DNA from 3 places in the Lactococcus cremoris subsp. cremoris KW2 genome. Region 3 is predicted to be linked to each of the others. Evidence: predicted binding sites of a transcription regulator. Region 3 holds the regulator's gene; each other region holds the start of a gene.
The links. The regulator NrdR, encoded in region 3, represses ribonucleotide reductase genes. The targets are predictions, from matches to a motif close to ACACNATATATNGTGT.
Positions count from the first base shown of each region.

Region 1: the regulator NrdR is predicted to act here: its motif matches at 1,794-1,809, upstream of nrdD (anaerobic ribonucleoside-triphosphate reductase).
Region 2: the regulator NrdR is predicted to act here: its motif matches at 1,300-1,315, upstream of KW2_RS04860 (redoxin NrdH).

Region 1 covers NC_022369.1:256,324-259,610, forward strand. The annotation lists gene KW2_RS01305 (hypothetical protein) at 1-186, shown strand, start outside; gene KW2_RS01310 (LysM peptidoglycan-binding domain-containing protein) at 235-1,548, opposite strand; gene nrdD (anaerobic ribonucleoside-triphosphate reductase) at 1,892-3,287, shown strand, end outside.
Region 2 covers NC_022369.1:1,002,226-1,005,512, reverse strand. The annotation lists gene parE (DNA topoisomerase IV subunit B) at 1-339, opposite strand, end outside; gene plsY (glycerol-3-phosphate 1-O-acyltransferase PlsY) at 618-1,259, shown strand; gene KW2_RS04860 (redoxin NrdH) at 1,433-1,651, shown strand; gene nrdI (class Ib ribonucleoside-diphosphate reductase assembly flavoprotein NrdI) at 1,653-2,075, shown strand; gene nrdE (class 1b ribonucleoside-diphosphate reductase subunit alpha) at 2,212-3,287, shown strand, end outside.
Region 3 covers NC_022369.1:699,763-703,049, forward strand. The annotation lists gene KW2_RS03470 (phosphotransferase family protein) at 5-778, shown strand; gene trmB (tRNA (guanosine(46)-N7)-methyltransferase TrmB) at 904-1,557, shown strand; gene nrdR (transcriptional regulator NrdR) at 1,745-2,191, shown strand; gene KW2_RS03485 (DnaD domain protein) at 2,274-3,287, shown strand, end outside.

The sequences.
Region 1 (3,287 bases), 440 kb from region 3:
ATTTTGCTCTCTAAAAAAGAGATTGACTATTTAACGAACTGTGAAGAATTAACTTCATTTCAACGTGTTTTTCTTGAATTGGCTCTTGAAAAAGAAACAACTCCTTGGGAAATGACTGTTGGAATGTCAGAACCGACTCGTTCTATCCATCTTCAAGCGGTTTTACAAGAATTAAAAAAAGAATGAATTGAATTTCATTCTTTTTTTATTAACTAAAAGTTCATTAATAATAATTTATTTTATTCGCAGATACTGACCAATTAAAATAGTATCGCTAGATAAATGATTCCAAGCCTTGATTGAAGCAATTGGGCTGCCAGATTTTTGCGAAAGTCCCCAGAGAGTATCTCCTTTAACGACCTTATGAATTGAGGAATTTGAGTTAGAAGAAGTCGAGTTTGAGTTATTGGTAGCAGTTGAGCCCGAACCTGTCGAAGGATTTGAAGAAGCAGCAGATTGTGAAACAATAAGATTTTGACCAATATAAATGGTATCTGAACTTAAATGATTCCAACTTTTCAATTGAGCAATACTAGTTTTATATTTTACTGATAGCGCCCAAAGGGTATCTCCGGATTTAACCTTAACAGTTGTTTGTGAAGCTGGTTTTGCAGGTGTCACAGAAGTGGTTGGAGTAGTGCTTGCGGAATTGTTTGAACCACCTGAATTTGTAGAAGAAGCTGAACCTGTCAGTACAAGTTTTTGACCAATGTAGATAATGGTACTTTTAAGATTATTCGCACTTTGAATTTGAGCGACACTAATTCCATATCTTTGTGAAATTCCCCAAAGAGTATCACCAGATTTGACGGTATAAGTAGTTGAACTGCTATTGGTTCCAGAATTATTATTCGTATTTGTGGTTGTCGAGCCACCAGAATTAGTATTTCCAGCTGAAGAAGCTCCGTCAAAACGAGTCAAATTATATTGAGAAATAATGCGATTCAGTGAAGCGCCATAACTTGGGTCGGTAGCATATTTGCCCGTCAATGCAGCAGTAGCGTCTTGATAGGTGGCAGCATTAGCTCGCCAAGCCTTAGCGTAATAGGGACCATTCCCAAAGTTTGTTGTTTTTAGGACATAAGCATTGTCTTGAAAACTTTGATTAAAGGAAGGATAGACTCTAAAGGGCATATCTTTGGTCACCCATTTACCATTGAGATACTCTTGAGTTTTAAATACGACGCTCTTTCCTTGATAAGTACCTTGAATACCAAATAAATTATAATAGGGAGCTCGTGAAAGCTGACTTGAGCCCCAGTTGCTTTCCAAAATAGCTTGGGCAATCATGACCGAAGGATATAAGCCATTAGCATCTGCCACAGGTTTTGCTGATGCGGCAATACTTTCAATAAAAGCCTCTGATGAGTTAGTCGCTGCTTGAACCATTGGACTTGTCTGTTGAAGAAGAAGTTCATGTGTGGTTGTCAATGTTCCGGCAATAAGAACAGCGCCAGCAAATTTTGTGGCTGGTTTATAAAAAGCGAGTGGTTTTTTAGTTTTCTTTTTTAAATGTCTATTTTTAACTTTAACACGTGATACTGGCATAAATAATTACCTTTCTAAAGATTACAAAATATAATAAGTACTATCTTTATTCTACCACGCCTCAAGCTAAAAAAAGATGTCAATTTGGTGGCGGTTTGTAAACGTTTTTCCGTTAAGGATTCATATTTGTAAAAACTTTTTGCCTTTAATCTAAAAAATCTGATTTAAAACAAAAATATTACAATTGTGATACAAAAAACTTATATTTTGTCAAATAATAAGAAAAAGCTGAATGAAAGCAAGCGACACAAGATATTGTGTGTCATTACATAATTTATTCTATATATTGTGTCATTTGCGAGAATTTGATAGAATAGATGATGTAAATGAAGAGGATGGATATATGAAAACAGAAGTAAAATATCAAGATGTAACACTAGAAGAAATCAATGTTATAAAGCGTGATGGGCGCTCAGTAAAATTTAATAGTGAGAAAATTTTTGATGCCTTGACTAAAGCGGCTAAAAAAGTAGAACTGACAGATAAATCAGTACTCTCAGAACTTACTGACAGAGTGGTCAGTGAGATTTTTAGTCGTTTTTCTGAAAATGTCAAAATTTATGAAATCCAATCCATTGTTGAACAAGAACTTCTGGAGTCTGGCGAAACAGCACTTGCTGAAGAATATATCTCTTATCGTGCGAATCGTGATTTAGCTCGTACCAAAGCGACAGATATCAATTTCACGATTGAAAAATTAATCAATCGTGACCAAACTGTCGTTAATGAAAATGCCAATAAAGATTCTAACGTTTTCAATACTCAACGTGACTTGACTGCTGGGGCGGTTTCCAAAGCAATTGGTTTGAAACTCCTTCCCCCACATGTGGCAAATGCTCACCAAAAAGGCGATATTCATTATCATGACCTTGATTATAGCCCATTTACAACGATGGCTAACTGTTGTTTGATTGACTTTAAAAATATGTTTGAAAATGGTTTTAAACTTGGAAATGCTCAAGTTGATTCACCCAAATCCATTCAAACAGCAACTGCTCAAGCCAGTCAAATTATCGCCAATGTGGCAAGTAGCCAATACGGTGGTTGTTCATTTGACCGTGCCGATGAAGTTTTGGCCCCTTATGCCAAGTTAAACTATCAAAAACACTTAAAAGATGCTCAAAAATGGATTGATGGCGATGAAAAACGCGAAGCTTATGCTCGTGAGAAAACAGCTAAAGATATCTATGATGCAATGCAATCTTTAGAATATGAAATTAATACTTTGTTCACTTCAAATGGTCAAACACCTTTTGTAACTGTTGGTTTTGGTTTAGGAGATGATTGGTATGCGCGTGAAATTCAAAAAGCAATTTTGAAAGTACGGATTGGTGGTTTAGGTTCTGAGCACCGCACAGCCATTTTCCCTAAATTGATTTTCACACTCAAACGTGGACTTAATCTAGAAGTAGGAACACCAAACTATGACATCAAAGAACTTGCCCTTGAATGTTCAACAAAACGCATGTACCCTGATATTTTGAGCTATGATAAAATTGTTGAATTAACAGGTTCATTTAAAGCTTCAATGGGTTGTCGTTCATTCTTACAAGGTTGGAAAGATGCCAATGGGAATGAAGTGACTGCTGGACGTAATAATCTTGGAGTTGTCACAGTCAACCTGCCACGTATCGCTCTTGAAGCCGCTGGAAATAAAGAAAAATTCTGGGAAATTTTCAATGAACGTGTTGAAATTGCACATGATGCCCTTGCCTTTCGTGTGGAGCGTGCCAAAGAAG
Region 2 (3,287 bases), 300 kb from region 3:
AGAAGTTTTATATCCCCCTTGACCAAATTTACCACCAGCATGAAGAATAGTGAAAATAACCTCAACAGTTGGAATTCCCATCGCGTGTTTTCCGACAGGCATTCCGCGCCCTTCATCTTCTACAGATAAAGAACCATCAGCATTAATGGTCACTGTAATTTTATTCCCAAAACCAGATAAGGCCTCATCGACTGCATTATCTACAATTTCCCAAACCAAATGGTGCAAACCTGTTCCATCAGTTGATCCGATATACATCCCTGGGCGCTTTCTGACCGCGTCCAAACCTTCAAGGACCTGAATTGCACTGTCATCGTAATTATTAATATCTATTACCATCTATTTTCCTCTCATCGAAAGCCCATATCTTTTATCAGCAAGATCATCACTCGCTTTGTTCGCAATTTACTGACAAAAAATATTCATCTTGATTATTGTACCTTGTTCAGAACGCTTTGTCAAAGGACTGCTGAGAATTTCAAAAGCTAATCGTAAGATATTTGCTTCAATTAAGCCAATAAGTTTCAATATTGTCAGTAATCTTTAATAAAAATATGGTATAATTGTACAGTTAAAAGAGATTATCGATTTTAAACGAAATAAACTTCGGAGAACTTATGCTTATTATTATTCTTCTTCTCATTGCTAGCTATCTTTTAGGGGCAATTCCTTTTGGACTATGGATTGGCAAGATTTTTTTCAAAAAAAATCTTCATGATTATGGTTCAGGAAATACTGGAACGACCAATACTTTTCGTATTCTTGGTGTAAAGGCTGGGATTGCGGTCTTTATTTTTGACTTGCTTAAAGGAACTTTGGCAACGCTTCTTCCACTAATCTTCCATATTAATGGAGTCTCTCCTTTAATTTTTGGATTGTTGGCTGTCATTGGTCATACCTTATCTATTTTCGACCATTTTAAAGGCGGGAAAGCTGTGGCTACTTCTGCTGGTGTTGTCCTTGGATTTAGTCCATTCTTTCTTCTTTATCTTCTCGTTATTTTTATTCTTGTTCTCTGGCTCTTTAGTATGATTAGCCTCTCAAGCGTTGTAGCTGCAATTTTTGCTCTGCTTGGAATTCTTATTTTCCCTAGCTTTGGATTTATTCTCACTTCCTATGATCTTTTATTCTCAATTATTATTTTTGCTTTGGCAATTATTATCATTTTTCGACATAAAACAAACCTCAAAAGAATCAAAAATCATTGTGAATCCCTTGTCCCCTTTGGTTTAAACTTATCGGGACAAAAAGAAAAATAGCACAATATATTGTGTTGTTTTTCTTTTTTTACATAATTTAACACTATATCTAGTATCTTTAATTTGACTAGATATTTTTTTTACGCTAAAATAAGACTATAAAAACTCGAGAAAAAGTCAAGGACTTTTTACTCCCGTCTAAAAAATATATTGGCCCCAAAAGGAGATTTAAAATGGTTACAGTTTATTCTAAAAACAATTGTATGCAATGCAAAATGGTCAAAAAATGGCTTTCTGAACACGAAATTGCATTTAACGAAATCAATATTGATGAACAGCCTGAATTTGTCGAAAAAGTAATTGAAATGGGTTTTCGAGCTGCTCCTGTAATCACAAAAGATGATTTCGCCTTTTCTGGTTTCCGTCCTTCTGAATTAGCAAAGTTGGCTTAATATGAAACTTGCTTATTTCAGTGTGACTGGACAAACGCGTCGTTTTGTTTCTAAAACAAACTTGCCGAATGTCGAAATTACACCTGACGATGATTTAGAGATGGACGAGCCTTTCCTTTTGATAACTCCCTCTTATGCTGAAGAATCACCAACCGTTTCTAAATCAATAGACGTTATGGACCCGGTTTTTGACTTTATGGCTTATAATGATAATTATAAACATTGTCGTGGAATTATCGGCACTGGAAATCGTAATTTTGCTGGCATCTATATTTTTACAGCTAAAGAAGTTTCAGCAAAATATCAAATTCCACTTTTATATGATTTTGAGTTTAATGGTACGCCAGCTGATGTTGCTGCCGTTGAAAAACTCGCTGCACAGCTTGATCAAGGAGCGAAAGTCACCTTTAAAAATCCGCTGTGATTTTTTATGGCTTCACCCTACTTGAGTGAAGCTTCTTTATTTTAACTTTTATTTTATAATAACAAGTTTGAACTTATCATACATTTCAGATTCACTTATTTTTAAAAGTAAGTGAATACTTTATAAAAGGAGTATTATGTCTCTAAAACAACTTAAAGATGTAACTTATTTCAAGCTCAATAACGAGATTAACATCCCCGTGAATGGTAGCATTCCTCTTGCCAAAGATAAAGAAGCAATTACCGCTTTTTTCAAAGAGAATGTTGAACCTAATCGTTATGAAGCTGACACTTATATCGATAAACTTAATTGGTTAGTTAAAGAAGAATACCTAGAAGCTGAATTTCTAGAAAAATATAAGCCAGAATTTATCACAAATCTTCGTAAAGAATTGAGTAAATTTGAATTTCATTTTGATTCATTTATGGCTGCTTATAAATTTTATAATCAATATGCCATGAAAAACAATGACGGTTCACTCTATCTTGAAGATTTTGAAGACCGTGTGTTAATGAATGCTTTATACATGGCTGACGGCGATGAAAAATTAGCTAATAATCTTGCTTTTGCAATGATTAATCGTCGTTATCAACCGGCTACTCCAACTTTCTTAAATGCTGGTCGTAAACGTCGTGGTGAATTCGTTTCTTGTTTTCTTTTACAATTGACTGATGATATGAATTCAATTGGACGGACGATTAATTCTGCCTTACAACTTTCTAAAAATGGTGGTGGTGTTGGTCTTAATTTGACTAATCTGCGTGCTGCTGGTGCACCAATCAAAGGATATGATGGAGTTGCCGCTGGTGTTGTGCCTGTCATGAAACTTTTTGAGGATGCTTTTTCTTATGCCAATCAATTGGGGCAACGACAAGGTGCTGGTGTAGTTTATTTATCACTTTTCCATCCAGATATCATGGAATTTTTATCAACTAAAAAAGAAAACGCTGACGAAAAAATCCGCGTTAAAACTCTCTCACTTGGTGTTACTGTTCCTGATAAATTCTACGAATTGGTTAAAAAAGGCGAAACAATGTATCTTTTTGAACCTTACTTCGTTGAAAAATATTATGGTAAAACTTTTGCCGAAGTCGATATTACAGCTGAATACGACAAGATGGTGGCTAACCCAGAAATTCGCAAGACACCAATTAATGCCCGTGAGCTTGAACAAGAACTTTCAAAACTTCAACAAGAATCTGGTTATCCTTA
Region 3 (3,287 bases):
AAGGATGATGAAAGCTGATTGGGATATGACGCCTGTAAAAGGCGGCTCAGGCAATGCATTTTTTGGGAAAAGTGATGAAGAACGCGTTTTTATTAAAAAAAATGGTAGTCCTTTTTTGCCAAGCATTTATCTGGAAGGAATCACACCGAAAGTCTTATGGACAAAACGGACGGCTGAAGGAGACACCTTATCTGCTCAACCTTGGATTGATGGTCATACGCTAAGTCCTGAGGATATGGAAGACCGTCAGATTAATCATATTTTAGCACATTTGCATGACTCAAAAAAACTAGTTGAATCTTATAAAAAATTGGGAAGTCAAATTGTTTTGCCTGAACAATTATTAGAGGATTGTGTCAGAAATACTGAAGCCTTACAAACAAACCATTTTCTCTCAGGAATTATTGAAGAAATGCGCAAGGAAATTCCTGAAATCAAAAATGAAGAGGTCGTGGTTGTTCATGGAGATGTCAATCACAAAAACTGGCTAGTGGATGATAATTCAGGAAAAATTTATCTTGTAGATTGGGATACGGTCTTTTTATCAGATTCCATGGTTGATATGGCACATGTTTTATCACACTATATCAAACCAACTAACTGGTCGTTATGGCTGATGACTTCTGGTGTGAGACCACGTTCTGACATTATGGAAAAAGTGGCTTGGTATGGGAAACTTTCTTTTCTTCGGCAAATTTCTGAATATCTTTCTAGAGGAAAAATGAAAGAAGTAAACCAAGAAATCTTGGGACTTCGTAAATTTTGTGAATTATTTTAGTAAAAATAGGCTAGGGTTTGGACCTTCCTATTTTTTGGCTTATAATTGAATAATCAAAATCAACAAACAAAAGGAGAGTCAGATTCACTGATTTTCCAATAAAAATAAAACAAATTGAGGTAAAAATGCGCGTCAGAAATCGTAAAGGAGCAGGCGAAATGCTTGCTGAAAACGCACATATCGTAGTTGAAAATCCAGCAGACTTTAAAGGACGTTGGTCAGAACGTTTTGGCAATGACCATCCAATTCACATTGAAGTTGGTTGTGGGAAAGGTGCTTTTATTACAGGAATGGCTGCTTTGCATCCTGAAATTAATTACATTGCAATTGATATGCAGTTATCAGTTTTATCTTATGCATTAGATAAGGCGATTGAAGCCGATTTACCAAATGTCCAAATGATGCTCGTTGATGGGGCAGCTTTGAGCGAATATTTTGCTGACGGTGAAATTGATCAAGTTTATTTGAACTTTTCTGACCCTTGGCCAAAAGGACGACATGAAAAACGTCGTTTGACTTATAAATCTTTTCTTGCAACTTACGAAAAGATTTTACGTCCAGAAGGTGAAATACATTTCAAAACGGACAACCGAGGCTTGTTTGAATACTCATTAGTTTCTTTAGCAAACTATGGCATGGAGCTAAAAAAAGTTTGGTTAGATTTACACCAAGATGAAGAATTTGCTCCTCAAAATGTGATGACTGAATATGAACAAAAGTTTTCACAAAAAGGGCAAGTGATTTATCGTCTAGAAGCAAAATTTTTACCAAAAAAATAAATTAAAATATTTGCGGCAATAGAACATGACCAGAAAGTGTTTTATTGGAAGATAAAGGGATTGTCAGCGCAGCTGACGATTCCATCATTAACAATAATTAAAAAAGTTACTGACAGAATTTTTAATAATAGAAAATTTCTGTCAGTAAGACTAATAACAGTTTATTATCTAAACTAAGGAGAATAATATGAGATGTCCAAAGTGTTCTTCTGAAGAATCAAAAGTTGTTGATTCAAGACAAGCCGAAGATGCGATTCGTCGCCGCCGGGTCTGCGAATCATGTGGTTTTCGCTTCACAACCTTTGAACGTATTGAAGAAATGCCCCTTTTAGTCATTAAAAAAGATGACAAACGCGAACCTTTTAACCGTGAAAAAATTGTTCGTGGTTTAGTTCGTTCAGCCTATAAACGTCCTGTTTCAAGTGAAGATATTGAAACAACAGTTGCCAATGTTGAACGAAAAATTCGGCAGCTTGACAGTAATGAAGTTGAATCAGATGTGATTGGCGAATTTGTCATGCAAGAATTAGCTGAATTAGATGATATTACTTATATCCGATTTGCGAGTGTTTATCGCTCATTTAAAGATGTCAGTGAATTAGAAGAGCTTCTAAAAAATATTACTAAAAAATAAAGACTGATTTCTTAATGAGCATTAAATCGGTGGATAAAGAACTGTCATTAAAAACAGTCAGTAAAACTAGAGTGAGGGAAAAATGAGAGCAGGAGATTCATTTACAATGCTTAATCGAGGAAAGACCAGCTTTGACGCTGAGACTTTTCGCCTACTCTATTTACCAATTATTGGGACGGATGCTTTTGCCCTCTACCAAATGATGTTGAGTTTCTCAACGGGTCGAATTTCTCATTTTTTGGAGTATCTAAATCTCGGACTTAATCCGTTCATTGAGGCACTTGACAGACTTTCAGCTCTATCATTAGTTCGAGTTTATGATGACCATAGTAGCCTTTATTTTGAAGTGAAAAGTCCTCTCAATTTTGAAAATTTCCTTGCTGATGACTTTTATAGACAACTTTTAATATCAAGAATTGGTGAAAATCGTGTCACAGCTTTATCTAAAACAATGGAACCCAAAGGGAAAGAAATTTCTAAGAAGTTCCATGAAGTTTATAAAGTTAATTTTGATAGGGAAGCCACACCAAACCAATCACTAAAAGAGAACCAATTTGATATGGGGGCATTTAAAAGTCTGATGGAACGCCAAGGTTATCGTTTATCAAATGAGAACCAAGATTCATTAACACTTTATTCTCTTGCAGAAAAATTTGAACTCAATTGGTACGAATTATTCAAACAGGCTGAACGCACAGCTAATGCCGATAAGAGTTTGAATATGAATCATTTAATTCGTAGTCTTTCAGCAACAAGTCAACCACAACCCGCACTTTCAGAATTTCCAAAAGTTTTTGCAGATTTGATTGTCGTCAGTAAAGCCCATGAGCCTGATGAATTTATTCGTCAGATAAAAACCCAAGCTGGAGGTTTTGTCAGCTCTGATGAGCATAAAATTTTAGCTAATTTGACTCGCCAAAAATTACCAGCAGAAGTTCAAAATATTTTGATTCATTATGTTTTGGTTCAACAAAAAAATGCTTCACTCAGCCCAAACTTTGTCAATGCTTTGGCGAATGATTGGATGAGAAATAAAGTATTCACAGCGGAGGCGGCTGTAAAGCGCATTTTGGAGCGAGAAGAACAAGCAACTGCT